DNA from 4 places in the Streptomyces sp. NPDC002057 genome. Region 1 is predicted to be linked to each of the others. Evidence: riboswitches for the same ligand, from Rfam matches in the RefSeq annotation. Region 1 holds a riboswitch; each other region holds the start of a gene.
What was found. A riboswitch is a leader RNA that binds a small molecule or an ion and turns the genes downstream of it on or off. The one in region 1 is predicted to bind cobalamin.
Positions count from the first base shown of each region.

Region 1 (5,047 bases):
GCCCCAGCCCGCCCCGCCGAGCGAGCCGAGCAGCCAGAACAGCACCCCGCGGGTGGTCTCCGCGTCGGCGGCCGTCATCACGACGAACGAGGTGAGGGCGGAGAAGAGCTGCATCGCCGCGACCCCCGAGAGGACCACCCGGTCCGTCGAACCGCCCAGGGTGTGACTGAGGAGCAGCACGAGCGCGAAGGAGCACACGGCGCCCAGGAACGCCCCTCCGGTGACGGAGAGGACGCCGCCGCCGATGCCGAGGACGACGACCGCGACCGCGCCGGTCGAGGCGCCGGAGGAGACTCCGAGGACGAACGGGTCGGCGAGCGGGTTGCGCAGCAGCGACTGCATCACCGCACCGCAGACGGCGAGGCCGGCTCCGCAGACGGCGGCGAGGAGGGTGCGGGGCAGCCGCAGGTCCCACACGATGCCGTCCCGGATCGGCGAGACCTCCGCGGCTCCCCCGCCGAGGTGGGCGGCGACGACGGACCACACGTCGCCGACGCCGATGTCCGCCGGCCCGATGGTGATCGCCACGGCCACCGACGCCGCCAGGACGGCGAGTCCCACGACCGTCCACAGCAGCGCCACGCCCCCGCCGCGTACGACGGCGGCGGCTCCGGCGACCGGGGTCGCGGTCACTTCGCGAGACCGTACGAGCGGAGCGCGGCCGCCACCTTCTCGATGCCCTCGACGGTGCGGAGGGTGGGGTTGAGGGCCTGGCCGCTGAGGAGGACGTACCGCTTCTCCCGTACCGCCGTCATGTTCCGGGTGACCGGGTCCGACTCCAGGAACTCGATCTTCTTGGCGGCGCTCTCGGCCGACTGGGAGCGGCGGGTCAGGTCGCCGATGACGAGGATGTCGGGGTCGCGGTCGGCGACGCTCTCCCAGTTGATCTGGGGCCACTCCTCGCGGGTGTCGTCGAAGACGTTCTTCGCGCCGAGGGCGCGGGTGACGATGCCGGGGGCGCCGCAGCAGCCCGCCATGTAGGGCGATTCGGCGTTGGCGTACCAGTAGAGGACCGTGACGTCCTCGAAGTCGCCGGTGGCGGTGGCCTTCGCCACCCGGGACTTCAGGTCCGCGACGAGCTTCTCGCCGCGCTCGCGCACCGCGAAGACCTCGGCGAGGTCGCGGATCTCGCCGTAGACCGTCTCCATGGTCAGCGGTTCGGTGCGGACGCCGTCGCCGTCGCCGCTGTTGTCCTTGCCGACGCAGTCGGTCGGCGAGAGGTAGGTGGGGACGCCGAGCTTCTCGAACCGGTCGCGGGTCGCCACCCCGCCCTTGCCGAGGGTGTACGCGAAGGAGGCGGCCGCGAAGTCGGGTTCGGTGTCGAGGACCTTCTCGAAGGAGGGGTAGCGGTCGGCGAGGCGCGGAACCTTCGCGTTCTCCTTCTCCAGGCCCTTCAGGACGGGGTCCGTCCAGGTGGCGGTGCCCACCATCCGGTCGGCGAGGCCGAGGGAGAGCATGATCTCGGCCGCGCCCTGGTCGAGGGCGACGGCCCGCTGCGGCGGCCGGTCGACGGTGACCCGCTGTCCGCAGTTGTCGGCGAGCGTCAGGGGGAAGCCCTGCCCCGGTCCCGCGGCCGGCTCCTTCGCGGCCGGGGCGGTGGTCCCTCCGCCGCATCCGGTCGTGGTCAGGAGCAGTGCGCCGGCCAGGAGGAGCACGGCGGAGCGGACGGGGTGTGCGAGCGGCACGGGATGTTCCTCTGCGGCCACGGCTCATTCGCGGAGCCTGTCGTACGGTGCTCCCCGGACGACAGCGTGCCGCCGGGGCCGCCAGCAGGTCTTCGGACTCGGGGTCAGCCGGACGGAGCGCCTTCCCGGGCCTGTCGTGCCGCCCAGTGGCCGATGCTCCGCCCGTCGCCCTCACCGCTGCGCGTCAGTTCCGGTCTCGCACCGGATTCCCTGACCCGTGCACAAACCCGTTCGGGTGCGTACAAAGGTGCGACTGGCCTCGGCACACTACCACCGGCCCGCTCCCCCGCCCGGGGGCGCCGCCGGTGGCGGAGAGGTGCCGGCGGGGCGTCAGACGCGCAGCTCCTTCGCCTCGAACCGGCCCTCGCCCAGGACGAGGACGAAGGAGACCTGCTGTCCCTCGGAGAGCGACCGCTCCTCCCCCTCGATGTCCTCGGCGCTGAAGTAGACCTGTTCCTCGGAGCCCACGGGAACGACGAATCCGTACCCGCCGGCGCGGTTGAAGGAATGCACGAACCCTATGTTTCTGCCCTCCACGGCGGCCTCCTCGTCGTCGTCACCGGTGGCGCGGCCGAGGGGGCGGGGACCCCGCTCGGCCGCGTTCACGCCTCAGGGGACTTTTACCCCGTTCGCCCGTCGTTCGCCCGTTGCCCGCACCCCGACCGGTGCCGGCGGACTCCCACGTGAACCCCGTTCGAGGAAGGGCCGCGCGGGGTCCGCGTCTCGCCCCGGGGGCGGGCGGACGGCGGCGGGGTGGGGTGTGGTGCGTACACACCCACCGAGTCTGTAGAATCTTCAACAGAGGCCTGGTGCCGGAGATCCCCCGTGTCCGGCACCGGGCCTTTTCATGCCCCGAACCGCCCCGAACCGCCTCGACCCGCCCGGCCCGCCCCGCGTCGGCCCCGCGCCCTCCGTGACGGCCTACCGGTCGCGCGTCCAGACGGTGCCCCGGGCCTCGTACTCCAGCATGGTCTCCAGGCCGTTCGCCGCGTCGGGGCCGAGTTCGCGCCGGACCAGCCAGAGGGCGAGCTCCAGGCCGGACGTGATGCCGCCGGCGGTCACCAGGTCGCCGTCGTCGACCACCCGGGCTTTCTTCAGCACACCCCCCTGCCGCTCCAGGTCCGGACGGGCCTTGTGGTGCGTGGTGCAGGGGCGGCCACGGGTGAGCCCGGCCGCCGAGAGCAGCATCACGCCGGTGCACAGGGCGCCGACGGTGAGCCCCGGCCGGGCGGCCGCCGCCAGGGCGCGGGGCAGGGTGCCCCGGTCGATCTCCGCCCGGACGCCGGGGCTGTCGCGCCGCGCGTATCCGCCGCCGGGCACGACGAGCAGGTCGGCCCGGTGCGGGGCCCAGGGGTGGTCGACGCGGACCTTCGTGCCGTAGGCCGCGGTCACGGTACCGGGGCCGGTGGCGGAGACGTAACGGACCTCCACCGGGCGCTCGGAGAAGAACCCGGCGGCGGACAGCACCTCATAGGGGGCGGCGAAGTCGAGTTCCTCGACGCCCTCGAAGAGGACGACGTGGACGCGGAGCGGGCGGGACGCGGAAGGCTTCGAGGCGGCCGAGCCGGTGGCGGCGGTCCCCGCCGTGGTCGTGGCCTGCGCCCCGGTCGCGGCGACGCCGGTGAGGGCGCCGGTGGCGCCGAGGGCGGTGGTGGCGCGGAGCAGGTGGCGGCGGTTCATGGTTCTCCCCGGGGAGGTGGACGGTCCCGACGTTTCTGTCGCGTCCAGGCAGTCGGACGGCGCCACCGCCGGGTTCCTCGTCTGCCGAAACCACCTCACCACAAGGCGAGTTGATCTCCCGTCAGGCCTTCGCGGCGCCCGGGTACGCGATCCTCGCCGTGATCGCGGCGATGCGCCGCGCCGACTCCTCCGGGGAGGCCACCGGCTGGACGATGTGGCTGACGGTGAGCCGCACGACCGTCTCGACGGCGAGTCCGCGCGACTCCTCGTCCACGTCGGGCCAGGCCTCGGTCGCGTACGCGTCGAGCATCGCCATCGCCGTGCCGAAGACCGGCTCCGGGCGGGTCGTGAGGTAGGCGAGGAGATCGTCCTCGCCCCCGCGCGCCGCCACCAGGACACTCTTGACCAGCGGGTTGTCCACCGTCTGCTGGAGCGTGTAGCCGACCCCCGCGGCGGCCGCGGCCTCCAGCTCGCCCCGGTGGGCGTCGAGTTCGCGCTGGATGCCGACCAGAAAGCCCTCCAGCTCGCGCTGGACCAGGGCGTTGCCGATCGCCTCCTTCGAACCGAACTCGTTGTAGAGGGTCTGGCGGCTGATCCCGGCGGTCCGCGCGACGGCGGTCATGCGCAGCCCGCCCCAGCCGTCGGCGGCGACGAGGCGGTGGGCGGCGTCGAGGACCTGCTCGCGCAGCAGGGACCGAACACTCTCACGGAAGCGTGTCATCGTGCGGTCACCCTATCCGTGCGGTCCCGGGCCGGGTCCTGGACGGATTCCGCCGTACCCGTACGCCTGCCCCGGCCCCCGCGCGGGCGATCCGTGCGCCCGATCCGTACGCCCCCCGGGCCCGGTCGCCTCATCGCGGGTGTCTGGTGCGCGCGTAGTGGCGGCGGGCGCGATCGCGGTTGCCGCAGTCGCCGGAGCTGCACCACCGCCGGGTGCCACCCCGGCTGCGGTCGAGGAAGAACCAGCCGCAGCCGGGGCCCTCGCAGCGCCGGATCCGGGTGAGGGACGGGCCGCCGAGCAGGGCTTCGGCCTCCAGCGCGAGCGCGTGGCCGAGGTCGGCGAGCCGCTCCGTGCCGGGTTGCCAGCGCAGGGGGAACGCGGGCGGCAGCTCGGCGTTCCGGCGGGCCAGCAGGAGGGATCGGCGGAGCTCCTCCCACGGCCCCGGCGGCGGGGACTCGCCGTCGACGAGGTGGTCCAGGACGGGCCAGAGCTGGGCGCGCAGGTGCAGCAGCGCGGCCAGTTCCCGCCCGGTCTCCTCCGGTTCGGCCGCCGCGGACGTCTCGGCGAGTTCCACGGACCGGCTCGGCGTGAGCAGCCCGGCGGCGGCCCCCCACCGCGCCCAGGCCCTGGCGCCTGTGACGCGCTCGGCGCGGCGTGCGGGGTCCGTACGCCAGGCGACGGTGTTGGCGAAGTCCAGCACCGGGTGTCCGCCCATGAGCGCGACCCCCGCGTCGGGGGTGTGCGCACCGCGCGTCGCGGACGGGACGCCGGTTCCGTTCTTCTCTGCTGCCACCCGGTCATTCTACGTACCTAACGACCTTGAGCCCTTATGCCTGTTAGCCTGCGATCATGGAAAGCACCTCGCCCCCGCACGGCGCCGCTCCGCCCCGTGAGCGTTTCCGCTCCGGTCTGGCCATCGGGTCGGGCCTGGCGGTCGCCTCGTTCCTGCTGGCCGTCAGCT
Region 1 is NZ_JBEOXR010000028.1:7,700-12,746, reverse strand. Features, by position in the region: gene ABT129_RS21745 (FecCD family ABC transporter permease) at 1-633, opposite strand, end outside; gene ABT129_RS21740 (ABC transporter substrate-binding protein) at 630-1,685, opposite strand; cobalamin riboswitch at 1,766-1,943, opposite strand; gene ABT129_RS21735 (cold-shock protein) at 2,016-2,291, opposite strand; gene ABT129_RS21730 (DJ-1/PfpI family protein) at 2,607-3,365, opposite strand; gene ABT129_RS21725 (TetR/AcrR family transcriptional regulator) at 3,487-4,086, opposite strand; gene ABT129_RS21720 (CGNR zinc finger domain-containing protein) at 4,217-4,879, opposite strand; gene ABT129_RS21715 (AzlC family ABC transporter permease) at 4,936-5,047, shown strand, end outside.

Region 2 (5,047 bases), on a different contig from region 1:
GGGCGGCGGCGACCAGGCTCTCCAGGGAGGCGCGGGTCTCCGTCCAGCCGCGGGTCTTCAGACCGCAGTCGGGGTTGACCCACAGCCGCTCGGCCGGGATCGCGCGCAGTCCGGTGCGCAGCAGCGAGGCGGCTTCCTCGGTGCTCGGGACGCGCGGGGAGTGGATGTCCCAGACGCCGGGGCCGGCCTCGCGCGGGTAGCCGTGGGCGGCGAGCTCGTGGGCGACCTGCATGTGGGAGCGGGCCGCCTCCAGGCTGATGACGTCGGCGTCGAGGTCGTCGATGGCCTGGACGATGTCGCCGAACTCGGCGTAGCACATGTGGGTGTGGATCTGGGTGTCCGGCCGCACCCCGCCGGTGGTGAGGCGGAAGGCCTCGGTCGCCCAGGCCAGGTACTCCGGGTGGTCCGCGGCCCGCAGCGGCAGGGTCTCCCGGAGCGCCGGTTCATCGACCTGGATGATCGAAGTACCCGCCGCCTCCAGGTCGTTCACCTCGTCCCGCAGGGCCAGCGCGACCTGCCGCGCGGTGTCGCCGAGCGGCTGGTCGTCGCGGACGAAGGACCAGGCGAGCATGGTGACGGGCCCGGTGAGCATGCCCTTGACGGGCTTCCCGGTCAGCGACTGGGCGTACGTCGTCCACCGGACGGTCATCGGTTCGGGGCGGGAGATGTCCCCGGCCAGGATCGGGGGCCGGACGTAGCGGGTGCCGTAGGACTGGACCCAGCCGTGCTCGGTGGCGAGGTAGCCGGTGAGCTGCTCGGCGAAGTACTGCACCATGTCGTTGCGTTCGGGCTCGCCGTGCACCAGGACGTCGATCCCCGTCTTCTCCTGGTAGCCGATCACCTCCTGGATCTCGGACCTGATGCGCTCCTCGTACCCGGCGGCGTCGATCCGCCCGGCCCGCAGGTCGGCCCGGGCCGCGCGCAGGTCGGCGGTCTGCGGGAAGGAGCCGATCGTGGTGGTCGGCAGCAACGGAAGCCTCAGATGGGCGCGTTGGGCGGCCGCGCGCTCGGCGTACGGCTGCGAACGGCGTCCGTCCGCGTCGGTGACGGCGGCGGCGCGGGCGCGTACGGCGGGGTCGCGGGTGATCGGGGAGCCGGCCCGGGAGGCGAGGGCCGCGCGGTTCGCCGACAGCTCGTCGGCGATGACCTCGGTGCCGCCGGAGAGCCCCTCGGCCAGGGTCACCAGCTCCGCGGTCTTCTGCCGGGCGAAGGACAGCCAGCGCAGGATCCGGGGGTCGACGTCCTTCTCGGCGGTCGCGTCGAGCGGCACGTGGAGGAGGGAGCAGGAGGCGGCGACGTCCACCCGGTCGGCGAGCCCGAGGAGGGTGCCGAGGGTGGAGAGCGACTTCTCCAGGTCGTTGACCCAGATGTTGCGGCCGTCCACCACCCCGGCGACCAGGCGCTTGCCCGGCAGGCCGCCGACGGCGGCGAGCGCGTCGACCTGGCCGGCGGCGGGGCCGGTGAAGTCGAGGGCGAGCCCCTCGACCGGTGCCTTGGCGAGTACGGGGAGGGCGTCGCCGAGCCGGTCGAAGTAGGAGGCGACGAGCAGCTTGGGCCGGTCGGTGAGCGCGCCGAGGTCGCGGTAGGCCCGCTCGGCCGCGTTCAGTTCGGCCGGGGTCCGGTCCTGCACCAGGGCCGGCTCGTCCAGCTGAGCCCACTCCGCGCCCGCCGCGCGCAGGTCGGCGAGGACCTCCGCGTACACCGGCAGCAGTCGGTCGAGCAGGGTCAGCGGATCGAAGTCGGCGGCCACGCCGGGGGCCGGCTTGGCGAGCAGCAGATAGGTGACGGGCCCCAGCAGGACGGGTCGGGCCGTCAGGCCGAGGGTGAGGGCTTCGCGCAGCCCGGCGACCTGCTGGGCGGAGTCGGCGGTGAACACGGTGTCCGGCCCCAACTCGGGGACCAGGTAGTGGTAGTTGGTGTCGAACCACTTCGTCATCTCCAGGGGCGCCACGTCCTGGGTGCCGCGCGCCATCGCGAAGTAGCCGTCGAGCGCGTCGGCCGCGACGGCCTCCCGGTGGCGGGCGGGGATCGCGCCGACCATGACGGTGGTGTCGAGGACGTGGTCGTAGAGGGAGAAGTCGCCGGTGGGCACCTCGTGGACGCCCGCGTCGGCGAGCTGCCGCCAGTTCTCGGCGCGCAGTGCGGCGGCGGCGGCCCGGAGGGCCTCGGCGTCGACGCGGCCCTTCCAGTACCCCTCGATCGCCTTCTTGAGTTCCCGGCCCTGCCCCTGGCGGGGGTAGCCGTACACAGTGGCCCGTGCTGCCGCGGCTGCGGACTTCGTGGTCACGGAGATCTCCTTCGCGAGATGAATCCCTGAGATCCCGGGGACGGGACGAGAGCGCGAAGGGGCGACGACCGGTCGGTGCGCGTGCGCGTGGAACGGCGCGCTCGCCCGACAGGTATGTGCGCCGACCCGCCCTCGAGGTCACCGGAATGTCCGCGCGCGGAATCGTCCGCGTGCGGGCAACGGGCAGGTCTTCGGACTCGCGGGCACGTCCTCCGGAGGTGACCGGAGGGCTCCTACTGGCCGTCGCTTCCCAGACCCTTCCCGGGCCCAGTGCGTATGACGGCGGTCGTTCCCACTCACCGCTGCGGGGCAGTCCCGGATTCCCACCGGGTTCCCTCTTACGACGCCTCCCGCCTGGCGGACGGGGCGAACCAGCTGCACGGCCACCCTACGGCGTCGGCCGCGCGCGCGAGCACGGTGATTCCACCATTCGGACGGTGACATGAGACACGCGGGCATGACGGTGGGCCGGGGACGGCACCACCCGTCCCCGGCCCCTCAGCCGCCGCCGGCCCCCTCAGACCGGCTGCCGTCCGGGTCCTCTCACCCGGTCGTACCCGTGGAACCCGCGGCCCGTCTTGCGGCCGAGGAGTCCCGCCTCCACCATCCGCAGGAGCAGCGGGGGCGGGGCGTACAGCGGTTCCTTGAACTCGTCGTAGAGCGACTCGGCGATCGACGCGACCGTGTCGAGTCCGATCAGGTCCGCGAGCTTCAGCGGCCCCATCGGGTGGGCGCAGCCGAGTTCCATGCCGTGGTCGACGTCCGAGGCGGAGGCGAAGCCCGACTCCGTCATCCGGATCGCCGACAGCAGGTAGGGGACCAGGAGGGCGTTGACGACGAAGCCGGCCCGGTCGCGGGAGCGGATGACCGTCTTGCCCAGGACGGCGGTGGCGAACTCCGTCACGTCGCGCTCCACGTCGGGCGCCGTGTGGAGGGTCGTGACCACCTCCACGAGCGGCAGCACCGGGACCGGGTTGAAGAAGTGCACTCCGACGACCCGGTCGGCGCGGCCGGTGGCCATGCCGAGGCGCATCACGGGGAGGGAGGAGGTGTTGGTGGCCAGGATCGCCGCCGGATCGGTGACGATCTTGTCGAGCGCGGTGAACACCTCCGTCTTCACGGCGGGGTCCTCGGTGACCGCCTCGACGACCAACTGCCGATCGGCCAGGTCGTCGAGGTCGGCGGTGACCGTGATCCGGTCGAGCGCGCCCTCGCCCGCGACCCGGTCGAGCTTCCCCCGTCGCACGGCCCGTTCGAGGGAGTCGGCGATCCGGTCGCGCGCCGCCGCGGCCGCCGGCCGGGTGGCCTCGCAGAGCAGGGTGTCGAGTCCGGCCCGTGCGCACACCTCGGCGATGCCCGCGCCCATCTGGCCGCCGCCGACGACGCCGACGCGCCGGATGCCGACGGGCCGGCGGGCCTCGGGCGGGCCGCCCGCGTGCCCGGTCTCCCCGCTCACGCCCGGGGCTCCGTCGTCCGCACGAGGTGGCGGGAGTACGCCTCGGGGGTGAAGAACAGCGGCAGTTCGGCGGAGAGAGCGGTCCGCTCGAACAGCTCCCGCACCTCGTCGAGCGGCGCCCACGGGTACGCGGCGCCCAGGGCGGCCAGTTCGTCGTCCAGGGTCCGCAGGACGTCCTCGCGCTGGATCACGCGGTGCCGCAGCCACTGCCAGACCTGGACGCGGGCGATCTCGGCGGTGGCCGCGTCCTCCATGAGGCCGTCGAGGGCGACCGCGCCCTGGCCGCCCATCCACGCGGCGAAGTAGCGCAGGGCCACCGCGATGTTCGTGCGCACCCCCTCCTCGGTCGGGGGCCCGCCGATCCGGCGCACGGACAGCAGGTCCGCCGCCGTGACCTCCACGTCGTCCCGGGTCCGGTGGATCTGGTCGGGACGGTCGCCGAGCACACCGTCGAAGACCTTCCGGCAGACCGGGACGAGTCCGGGGTGGGCCACCCAGGAACCGTCGAAGCCGTCCTCGGCCTCCCGTTCCTTGTCCAGGCGGACCTTGGCGAGGGCCGCCTCGTGGGCGGCGGGGTCCCGGCCCGGGACCTGGGCGGCCATGCCGCCGATGGCGTGGGCGCCGCGCCGGTGGCAGGTCCGCACCAGGAGCTCGGTGTACGCCCGCAGGAACGGCGCGGTCATCGTCACCTTCGCCCGGTCGGGCAGCAGGAAGTCGGTCCGGTGGCCGAAGGTCTTGATCAGGCTGAACAGGTAGTCCCAGCGGCCCGCGTTGAGCCCGGAGCTGTGCTCGCGGAGCTCGTAGAGGATCTCCTCCATCTCGAACGCGGCGGTGATGGTCTCGATCAGGACGGTGGCGCGGACGGTGCCCCGGGGGATGCCGAGGAGTTCCTGGGCGAGGAGGAAGACGTCGTTCCAGAGCCGCGCCTCGTCCCGGCCCTCCAGCTTGGGGAGGTAGAAGTACGGGCCGTGTCCGGCGTCGATCTGCCGCCGGGCGCAGTGGAAGAAGTACAGGCCGAAGTCGACGAGCGAGGCCGGCACGGGGCGGCCGTCGACCTCCAGGTGCTCCTCGTCGAGGTGCCAGCCGCGCGGCCGGACGACGATCGTGGCGAGCCGGTCGCGGTCGGCGAGCCGGTACTCCTTGCCGTCGGCGGTCGTGAAGTCGATGCGCCGTTCGACGGCGTCCAGCAGGGTGAGCTGGCCGCCGATCACGTTGTCCCAGGTGGGCGCGGTGGCGTCCTCGAAGTCCGCCATCCAGACCCGGGCCCCGGAGTTGAGGGCGTTCACGGCCATCCGGCGGTCCGG
Region 2 is NZ_JBEOXR010000061.1:46,863-51,909, reverse strand. Features, by position in the region: gene metE (5-methyltetrahydropteroyltriglutamate--homocysteine S-methyltransferase) at 1-2,287, opposite strand, end outside; cobalamin riboswitch at 2,453-2,678, opposite strand; gene ABT129_RS32930 (3-hydroxybutyryl-CoA dehydrogenase) at 2,805-3,743, opposite strand; gene aceB (malate synthase A) at 3,740-5,047, opposite strand, start outside.
Region 2: another riboswitch for cobalamin. It lies ahead of metE (5-methyltetrahydropteroyltriglutamate--homocysteine S-methyltransferase); the one in region 1 lies ahead of ABT129_RS21740 (ABC transporter substrate-binding protein).

Region 3 (5,047 bases), on a different contig from region 1:
TCCAGGAACGGCGTCCGGGCGGCGGCCATGTCGATCAGACCGCGCTGCGGGATCTCCCACGCCGTGCGGTACAGCTCGCGCACCTCGGCCGGGACCCAGGTGAAGCCGGCCACCGAGCCGTTGGCGTCGCGCAGCGCCTCACGGGTCTGCGCGTCCCACACGCCGAGCCTCTTCAGCTCGTCGACCAGGTACGAGTTGACCTGGAGGAACTCGCCGGAGAGCGTCTCGCGCTTGAAGAGGTTGGAGACCTGCGGCTCGATGCACTCGTACACGCCGGCGATCGAGGCGATCGTCGCGGTCGGCGCGATGGCGAGGAGCAGCGAGTTGCGCATGCCGACGGCGGCGATCCGCTCGCGCAGCGCGGCCCAGCGCTCCGGCCAGTTGAGCTCGACGTCGTAGTGGTCCGGGTGCAGGACACCGCGGGCGGCGCGGGTCTTGTCCCAGGCGGGGACCGGCCCGTTGCGCTCGGCGAGGTCGGCGGAGGCCTCGTACGCGGCGAGCATGATGCGCTCGGCGATCCGGGTGGAGAGCGCGCGCGCCTCGGGGGAGTCGAACGGCAGCTTCAGCTGGAAGAAGACGTCCTGGAGGCCCATCGCGCCCAGGCCCACCGGCCGCCAGCGGGCGTTGGAGTTGCCCGCCTGCTCGGTCGGGTAGAAGTTGATGTCGACGACGCGGTCGAGGAAGGTGACGGCCGTGCGCACGGTGGCGTCGAGCCGCTCCCAGTCGATGTCCGAACCGACCACGAAGGCGCCGAGGTTGACCGAGCCCAGGTTGCAGACCGCGGTCTCGCCGTCGTCGGTGACCTCCAGGATCTCGGTGCAGAGGTTCGAGGAGTGGACGGTGTGGCCGGGCTCGGCGGTCTGGTTGGCCGTCCGGTTCGAGGCGTCCTTGAAGGTCATCCAGCCGTTGCCGGTCTGGGCCAGGGTCCGCATCATCCGGCCGTACAGGTCGCGGGCCGGCATCGTCTTGCGGGCCAGGCCCGCCTCCTCGGCCTTGCGGTAGGCGGCGTCGAACTCGTCGCCCCACAGGTCGACCAGCTCGGGCACGTCCGCCGGGGAGAACAGCGACCAGTCGGCGTCCGCGTTGACGCGGCGCATGAACTCGTCCGGGATCCAGTGCGCCAGGTTCAGGTTGTGCGTACGGCGCTGGTCCTCGCCGGTGTTGTCGCGGAGCTCCAGGAACTCCTCGATGTCCGCGTGCCAGGTCTCCAGGTAGACGGCGGCGGCGCCCTTGCGGCGGCCGCCCTGGTTGACCGCGGCGACGGAGGCGTCGAGGGTCTTCAGGAACGGAACGATGCCGTTGGAGTGGCCGTTGGTGCCGCGGATCAGCGAACCGCGGGCGCGGATGCGGGAGTACGAGAGGCCGATGCCGCCCGCGTGCTTCGAGAGCCGCGCCACCTGGTGGTAGCGGTCGTAGATGGAGTCCAGCTCGTCCAGCGGGGAGTCCAGGAGGTAGCAGGAGGACATCTGCGGGTGGCGGGTGCCGGAGTTGAACAGCGTGGGGGAGGACGGCAGGTAGTCGAGCCGGCTCATCAGGCCGTACAGCGCGGCGACCTCGTCGAGCGCGCGGACGCTGTCGTCCTCGGCGAGCCCGCAGGCCACGCGCAGCATGAAGTGCTGCGGGGTCTCGACCACCTTGCGGGTGATCGGGTGGCGCAGCAGGTAGCGCGAGTAGAGGGTGCGCAGGCCGAAGTAGCCGAAGCGGTCGTCGCCGGCCGCGTCGATCGTCGCGTCGAGGCGGTCCGCGTGCCGCGTCACGAACGCGGCGGTGCGGTCGGCGATCAGGCCCTCGTGGTGGCCGACGGCGACGGAGGCGGAGAAGGAGAACGAGCCCTGGCTCGCGGCCTCGTCGGCGATGGTGATCGTCAGGAGCCGGGCGGCGAGCCGGGAGTACGCCGGGTCGTCGGCGATCAGGCCGGCGGCCGCCTCGGTGGCCAGCTCGCGCAGTTCCGCCTCGTCCGACGAGGCGCTGCGGCCGCGGAGCGCGGCGGCGGCGACCTTGCCGGGGTCGGTGTCGGGGAGATCGGCGGTGAGGTCGGTCAGGGTCCGCAGCAGCACGGTCCCGGGGCCGTCGCTCTCGACCGCGGAAGCCTCGGCCGAAGCCGGATCGGCGGGCGCGATGGTCACGTGGGGGCTCTCCCTCGCTCGGCTCGGGGCCGCGGCGGGGGGAGGCGGGCACGCGGGGGTCCGGACGCCGGACGCGCTGTGTCCACCGGCCCACTCCGCGGGGCCCGGAAGTCATTGGCACCCGAAACGGACGGACCGGGTGCGCTGCCGGCAGGTCTTCGGACTCACCCCGTACGAAACCGCACGAAGCACACCGTTGCGGGACAGTTCCGGATTCGCGCCGGATTCCCCTGCGTCGACAGCGAGGTCGAGCATACATGTGGGGGGCGTCGCTTGCGGAACCCCCCACATGTTGTGTCGCGCCGTGGACTCAGAACTCCAGGGCGTAGGTGCGCAGAGAGTGATCGGGGATCGGTTCCCAGTCCCGGTGCGGGGTGCGGACGAAGCCCAGGCGTTCGTATATCCGGTGCGCCGAGACCATCGAGGCGTCCGTGGAGAGCACCAGGCGGGCACAGCCGGGGAGGGCCCGGGCGCGCTCGACGCAGGCCCTCACGAGGGCCTCTCCGACGCCTCGGCCGCGCGCCTCGCGGGCGACGACGAGCATGCGGAACTCGGCCTCGCCGGTGACGGCGATGTCCGCCCACGGGGTGTCGCCCGTGGCGAAGGTCACGCCGCCGAGGAGCAGCCCGTCACCGTCCTCGGCGACGAGCACCTCGCTCTCGCGGGCGCGCCGGGCGGTGTCGCGCAGCACGTTCAGGTACGAGTCCTCGGCCCCGTGCTTCAACAGCCCGTCGTTCAGATAGGTCCCCGCGGTGAGCTCGCCGAGCGCCTCGTACTCCTCGGGCCGTACCGCCCTGATGGTGAAGTCCATGAGGGCAGTGTGCCTGGGGACGGCGAAGGCCGCCCCGCCTCCGGGAGGAGACGGGGCGGCCTTTCGCGGGTCCGGCGGCCGTCTCCGGCCGTCGGGTCAGTGGGTCTCGGCGCCGACCTTCGGGACCTTCGTGCTGACCCCGGCGTCGCCGGCGTCGGCCGTGTAGTCCTCCGGGGAGGTCTCGTCGACGCCGTCGGGGGCGTTGACGGCCTTGAGGACGAAGGTCAGGACGACCGTGACGACCAGGTTGAGGACGAAGGCGGTGAGGCCGATGTAGCCGATCTCGCCGATGCCCGGGATCTCGGCGGAGGAGCCGCCGAAGTGCTTCTGGGTCGGGCTGGCCACCCCGTACGCGGCGACCGTGCCGTAGAGCATGCCGACGGCCCAGCCGGCGAGCAGCGCCCAGCGGTGGAACCAGCGGGTGAAGAGACCGCCGACGAGCGCCGGGAAGGTCTGCAGGATCCAGATGCCACCGAGCAGCTGGAAGTTGATCGCGACCGTCTTGTCCATGGTGAGGACGAAGGCGAGCGCGCCGACCTTCACCAGGAGCGAGACCAGCTTGGAGACCTTGGTCTCCTGGGCCGGGGTCGCGTCCGGTTTGATGAAGTCCTTGTAGATGTTGCGGGTGAAGAGGTTGGCCGCGGCGATCGACATGATCGCGGCGGGGACGAGCGCGCCGATGCCGATCGCGGCGAAGGCCACGCCCGCGAACCAGTCGGGGAACATCGTCTCGAAGAGCTGCGGGATGGCGAGCTGGCCGTTCTTCACCTGGATGCCGGCGGCGATCGCCATGAAGCCGAGCAGCGCGAGCAGGCCCAGCATCAGCGAGTACAGCGGCAGGATCGTGGTGTTGCGGCGGATGACCTCACGGCTCCGGGACGACAGCGTCGCCGTGATGGAGTGCGGGTACATGAAGAGCGCGAGCGCCGAGCCGAGCGCCAGCGTCGCGTACGTCCACTGGCCGGCCTCGCCGGGGACGAGCGCGCCGCGCGGCTTGTCGGTCGCCGGGTTGGTCTGCGCGTACGCCTCGCCCGCCTTGGCGAAGATCTCGTCGAAGCCGCCCAGCTTGATCGGGATGTAGATGATCGCCACCGCGATGACGATGTAGATCAGGGTGTCCTTGACGAAGGCGATGAGCGCCGGGGCGCGCAGACCCGAGGAGTAGGTGTACGCCGCGAGGACACCGAAGGCGATGAGCAGCGGCAGGTCCTTGATGAACCAGTGGGTGGTCTCGCCGCCGCCGACGCCCATCACGTCCAGGACGGCCTGGATGCCGACGAGCTGGAGCGCGATGTACGGCATGGTGGCGAGGATGCCGGTGACCGCCACCGCGAGGGAGAGGCCCTTGGAACCGAACCGGCCGCGCACGAAGTCCGAGGTGGTGACGTATCCGTGCTTGTGGGAGACCGACCAGAGGCGCGGCAGGAAGGTGAAGATCAGCGGGTACACGAGGATCGTGTACGGCACGGCGAAGAAGCCGGCCGCGCCCGCCGCGTAGATGGCCGCCGGGACGGCGACGAAGGTGTACGCGGTGTAGAGGTCGCCGCCGAGCAGGAACCAGGTCACCCAGGTGCCGAACGACCGGCCGCCCAGGCCCCATTCGTCCAGGCTGTTCTCGTTCTCGGCCCTGCGCCAGCGCGAGGCGAGGAATCCCATGACCGTGACGGCCAGGAAGAAGAAGATGAACACGGCGAGTGCGACGCCGTTCACGCCGTCCTTCATCGCGCGTCACCTCCCTTGCGGCCGCGCTGGTCCAGCTGCCACAGCTTGTACGCGACCATGGTGAGCACGGTCGAGATCAGCACCCAGAGCATCTGGTACCAGTAGAAGAACGGGATGCCCGCGAAGAGCGGTTCGGTCTTCGCGTACGAGCTCACCCAGAGCATCGCCACGAAGGGCGCGAACAGACAGAGCGCGATCACCACCCTCAGGGGTGTGATGGTGGGTTGTTTCCCTTGTGCCGCTTCTGACATGGCGATTCCGTCCCCTTACTGATCACCTCGGTAATGGTGGGGAAATCTAGGGGACGCATGGGCTCCACGGAACCCCCGTCCGTATAACGGATGGGACTCCGCCCCAGGTGCGACGGTCCGGGGACGGCGCGGTGGTC
Region 3 is NZ_JBEOXR010000002.1:28,343-33,389, forward strand. Features, by position in the region: gene ABT129_RS01955 (ribonucleoside-diphosphate reductase subunit alpha) at 1-2,126, opposite strand, end outside; cobalamin riboswitch at 2,259-2,381, opposite strand; gene ABT129_RS01960 (GNAT family N-acetyltransferase) at 2,437-2,937, opposite strand; gene mctP (monocarboxylate uptake permease MctP) at 3,034-4,659, opposite strand; gene ABT129_RS01970 (DUF3311 domain-containing protein) at 4,656-4,910, opposite strand.
Region 3: another riboswitch for cobalamin. It lies ahead of ABT129_RS01955 (ribonucleoside-diphosphate reductase subunit alpha); the one in region 1 lies ahead of ABT129_RS21740 (ABC transporter substrate-binding protein).

Region 4 (5,047 bases), on a different contig from region 1:
GGCCCAGTGAACGCAGGGCACCGAGCCCCGCGACCAGGCTCAGATCGTGCTCCGCCCGCTTCGCGAAGCCCAACCCCGGATCGATCACGAGCCGCTCGGGCGGGATGCCGGCGCCCACCTCGGCCTCGACGCGAAGGGCGAGTTCGGCGACGACTTCGCCCACCACGTCCCCGTACACCGCACGGCTGTTCATGTCGTGGCTGAACCCTCGCCAATGCATCACCACGAAGGGAACGCCGCCGGCCGCGACGGCCGGAACCATCGCGGGGTCCGCCAGACCCCCGCTGACGTCGTTGACGAGAGCCGCGCCCGCGTCGATCGCCCGCGCGGCGACCGAGGCGCGCATGGTGTCGACGGAGACGACGACCCCTTCGGCGGTCAGGGCCCGGACCACGGGTACCCCCCGTCTCAGCTCTTCGTCCTCGTCGACCCGGGTGGCGCCCGGCCGCGTCGACTCGCCGCCGACGTCGACCAGGTCGGCGCCCCCGGCCACGAGGTCCAGGCCGTGAGTGACCGCCGTCGTCGTGTCGAACCAACGGCCGCCGTCGGAGAAGGAGTCGGGGGTCACGTTCACCACGCCCATGACCGCGCACCGGCCCCAGTCCGGGAGACCGGCGACAGCGCCGCCTTGGCCGACGGCGCCCGGTGCGCCGGCCGGCGCCGCAGGCGGAGTCATGACGGGACCGCCGTCCGGGAAATGAGGTGCCGGCGGTATGCCTCGGTCGTCAGGAAGGGCGGCAACTCGTCAGAGAGGAAGGCCCGTTCGAGGAACTCACGAGCCTCCATCAGTGGCCGGCCGGGGTGCGCGCGGTCCGACGACGTGCACTCGGTGTCGATCAGCTCGCGGAGTTCAGCGGAGGTGACCATCCGCTGCCTGCGCCACTGCCAGAGCCGGGCGCGGGCGGGCTCAGCGGCCGCCGTGCCTTCCCGCGGCCCGTCGGCGACGGCGCCCCGTCCCCGCAGCCAGGCGGCGGAGTACTCCAGAGCGAGAGCCACGGTGGAACGGATCTGGGCACTCGGCGGGGGAGACCCGGGGCGTCGTACGGCCAACAGGTCGACGGCACGTACCCGTGTGTCGCCGAGGGTGCGGTGCATCTGGTGCGGGTGCTCCGGGCAGGCCGCCGGCGGCGGCGAGGTCTTCGAGGTTGCCCTCGGCGCGCTCGGTGAAGTCGAGGGCGAGGCGTCGACGGGAGCGGCGGCGAGTACGGGGAGGGCGTCGCCGAGCCGGTCGAAGTAGGAGGCGACGAGCAGCTTGGGCCGGTCGGTGAGCGCGCCGAGGTCGCGGTAGGCGCGCGCGGCGGCGTTCAGATCGGCGGGCGTGCGGTCCTGCGCCAGGGCGGGCTCGTCGAGCTGCACCCACTCGGCGCCCGCGGCGCGGAGATCGGCGAGGACCTCCGCGTACACGGGCAGCAGCCGGTCCAGGAGGGTCAGCGGCTCGAAGTCGGCTGCGACGCCGGGGGCGGGCTTGGCGAGCAGGAGGTAGGTGAGGGGGCCGACGAGGACCGGGCGGGCGGTGTGTCCGAGTGCCAGGGCCTCCTGCAGCTCGGCGACCTGCTTGCGGGAGTCGGCGGTGAAGACGGTGTCGGGTCCGAGCCAGGGCACCAGGTAGTGGTAGTTGGTGTCGAACCACTTGGTCATCTCCAGCGGTGCGATGTCCCGGGTGCCGGGCCATCGCGAAGTACCCGTCGAGCGGGTCCGCCTCGACGGCCGCACGGTGCCGCTCGGGGATCGCGCCGACCATCACACTGGTGTCCAGGACGTGGTCGTAGTACGAGAAGTCACCGGTCGGGACCTCGTGGATACCGGCGTCGGTCAGCTGCTGCCGGTTCGACCGGCGCAGGTCGGCGGCAGTCCGCTGGAGGGCATCCGCGGTGACGCGGCCCTTCCAGTAGCCCTCGACGGCCTTCTTCAGTTCGCGGTTCTGACCCTGGCGGGGGTAGCCGTACACGGTGGCTCGTGCTGCCGCGGGCTTCGCTGTCACGGAACTCTCCTTCGCGAGATGTGTCCAGAACACCCCGGAACCGGGACATGGACGCGAAGGAACGCCAGAACGCGCGAAGCACGTCGCGAGAGTAATCCGCACGTGCCACTCGTCGTGTACGCCGACCCGCCCACGAGGTCACCGGAATGTCCGCGCGCGGAATCGTCCGCGTGCGGGCAACGGGCAGGTCTTCGGACTCGCGGGCACGCCCTCTCGTGGAGGACACCTACTGGCCGTCGCTTCCCAGGACCGTTCTCCGGTCCCAGTGCGTATGACGGCGGTCGTTCCCGCTCACCGCTGCGGGGCAGTCCCGGATTCCCACCGGGTTCCCTCTTACGACGTCTCCTGCCACCAGCGAAGTCCACCATTCAGACCCGAAAATGAGACGAATGTGTGGCCACGCCGCCGGGCGCGGGCCCCTCGGTGTCAGAGCTCGCCGACCACCGGGTACGGGACGTGGGTACGCCGGTCGGGGTCAACGGCGAGGACGCCGCCGGCCGGGGGCCGTGCCCGCTGGGCGCAGTCCTGCCGTTCGCAGATCCGGCAGCCCAGGCCGATGGGGGTGGTGCCGCGCGGATCATCGAGCGAGATGCCTTCCGCGTACACCATGCGTGGCGCGTGGCGCAGCTCGCAGCCGAGGGCGACGGCGAAGTCGGCCCGCGGGGCGTGGTGGCCGAATCCGCCGCGGGTGACCGTGCGCGCGATCCAGAAGTACTTCTTGCCGTCCGGCATTTCGGCAACCTGCGTGAGGATGCGTCCGGGTGCGGAGAAGGCCTCGTACACGGTCCACAGCGGGCAGGTCCCGCCCAGCCTGGAGAAGTGGAAGTCGGTGGCGGACTGCCGCTTGGAGATGTTGCCGGCGCGGTCGGCGCGGAGGAACGAGAAGGGGACGCCGCGGCGGTCCGTACGCTGCAGGGTGGACAGGCGGTGGCAGACGGTTTCGAAGCCGACGCCGAAGCGGGCCTGGAGCAGCTCGATGTCGTAGCGGAGCTTCTCGGCGGCAGTGTGGAATGCGGTGTACGGCATGAGGACCGCGCCGGCGAAGTAGTTGGCCAGACCGATCCTGGCCAGGCCCTCCGCCTGGGACGAGGCCAGCCCCGCCGCTTCCACCAGCTCGTCCAGCAGCGGTCCGTGCTCCAGGAACGACAGCTGGGTGGCGAGTTGAAAGGCGCGCTGTCCTTCGCTGAGCCAGGGCGACAGCAGAAGCAGGCCTCTCTCGGCGTCGAACCGCCGGGCATCGGCGGACCTCTCCGGGCCCGCCTGGAGCACCTTGATGCCGTGCCCGACCGCGAGGCGATCGGCGAGCGCTTCCGCGGCGCGACCGGCCCGACCGATGCCCAGGGCCGCGGCGGTCGACTCGGCCTCCCTCTCGAGGGCGGCGAAGTGGTTGTGGTGGGCGTAGAAGAAGTCCCGCACCTCGTCGTGGGGTTCGGCGGGCAGCAGACCTGCGGTGTCCTCGGGTGAAGCCAGAGCCGCCACACGTTCGGAGGCGTCCCTGTACCGCTGGTGGAGGGCGACCAGGGCGCGTGCCACCTCCGGATGGTCACGGGCCACATCGGTGATCTCGTCCGACGGTACGGACGTGCCGCAGGCTTCGTCCCCCAGGGCCGCGCGCAGATCGGTCGCCAGACGCTCCTCGTCCGCCTCGGAGAAGAACTCCGGGTCGATGCCGAAGACCTCGGCGATACGCATCAGCACCGTCGCCGTCAGCGGGCGCCGGCTGTGCTCGATCTGATTCAGGTAGCTGGTGGACAGACCGAGAGCACGCGCCAGCTCCACCTGGTTCATCCCCCGCTCCCGGCGCAACCTGCGCAGCTTCGCGTGCGCGTAGATCTTCCGTCCGGCAGGCCGTCCCATGCGGATCACGCTCCCTTCGGCTCCCTCCTCTGCGAAGGTACCATCCGCAGATTTCGCAAGATTCGCCGATTCGCAGGTTCCCCATGGACGGATTACGCAATGTGGCCTCCTCGTTCCGAGCCCGCCGGAGAGGAAGACTCACCGGCGTACGCCCCGTCCACCGCACCCCGCGAGGAGTCCCGTGATCGACCACCAGGTACGCGTCCACCCCAGCGCCGACCGCCTGCCCCGCGAGGAGCAGCTCGCCTGGAAGCTGGCCGTCGTCGCCACCGGCACGCAGGAGGCGCCGGAGCTCGACCCCGAGGCGTCGGAGATGGTGATCAACCGCGTCATCGACAACGCGTCGGTCGCCGTCGCATCCCTCCGCCGCCGCCCCGTGGCGGTCGCCCGCGCCCAGGCCCTCGGCCACCGGACACCCGCGGGCGCGTCCGTCTTCGGCGTCGCGGGGGGTACGCGGGTGTCGCCGGAGTGGGCTGCCTGGGCCAACGGCACGGCCGTGCGGGAGCTGGACTTCCACGACACGTACCTGGCCGCGGACTACTCCCACCCCGGGGACAACATCCCGCCCCTACTGGCGGTCGCCCAGCACATCGGCGGCACGGGCGCCGACCTGCTGCGCGGCATCACCGCCGCCTACGAGATCCATGTCGCCCTGGTCAAGGGCGTCTGCCTGCACGCGCACCGCATCGACCACGTCGCCCACCTCAGCGCCGCCACCGCCGGCGGCATCGGGGCGATGCTGCGGCTGGACACCGCGACCGTGTACCAGGCCGTCCAGCAGGCCGTGCACACGACGACCGCGACCCGGCAGTCCCGCAAGGGCGAGATCTCCAGCTGGAAGGCGTTCGCGCCGGCCTTCGCCGGAAAGGCGGCGATCGAGGCGGTGGACCGCGCCATGCGCGGCGAGGGATCGCCCTCCCCGATCTACGAGGGCGAGGACGGGTTCCTCGCCTGGATGCTCGACGGTCCCGACGCCCGCTACACGGTCTCGCTCCCCGCGCCCGGCGACGCCCGCCGCGCGATCCTCGACACCTACACCAAGGAGCACTCGGCCGAGTACCAGGCCCAGGCGGTCATCGACCTCGCCCGGGGGCTGCGGGAGAGGACGGGACCGCTGGACAAGGTGCGCTCGATCGTCCTGCACACCAGCCACCACACCCACCACGTCATCGGTTCCGGCTCCGGCGACCCGCAGAAGTACGATCCGAC
Region 4 is NZ_JBEOXR010000059.1:31,105-36,151, reverse strand. Features, by position in the region: gene folP (dihydropteroate synthase) at 1-676, opposite strand, end outside; gene ABT129_RS32405 (hypothetical protein) at 673-1,095, opposite strand; partial or broken gene ABT129_RS32400 (5-methyltetrahydropteroyltriglutamate--homocysteine S-methyltransferase) at 1,109-1,981, opposite strand; cobalamin riboswitch at 2,147-2,365, opposite strand; gene ABT129_RS32395 (short-chain fatty acyl-CoA regulator family protein) at 2,408-3,838, opposite strand; gene ABT129_RS32390 (MmgE/PrpD family protein) at 4,020-5,047, shown strand, end outside.
Region 4: another riboswitch for cobalamin. It lies ahead of ABT129_RS32400 (5-methyltetrahydropteroyltriglutamate--homocysteine S-methyltransferase); the one in region 1 lies ahead of ABT129_RS21740 (ABC transporter substrate-binding protein).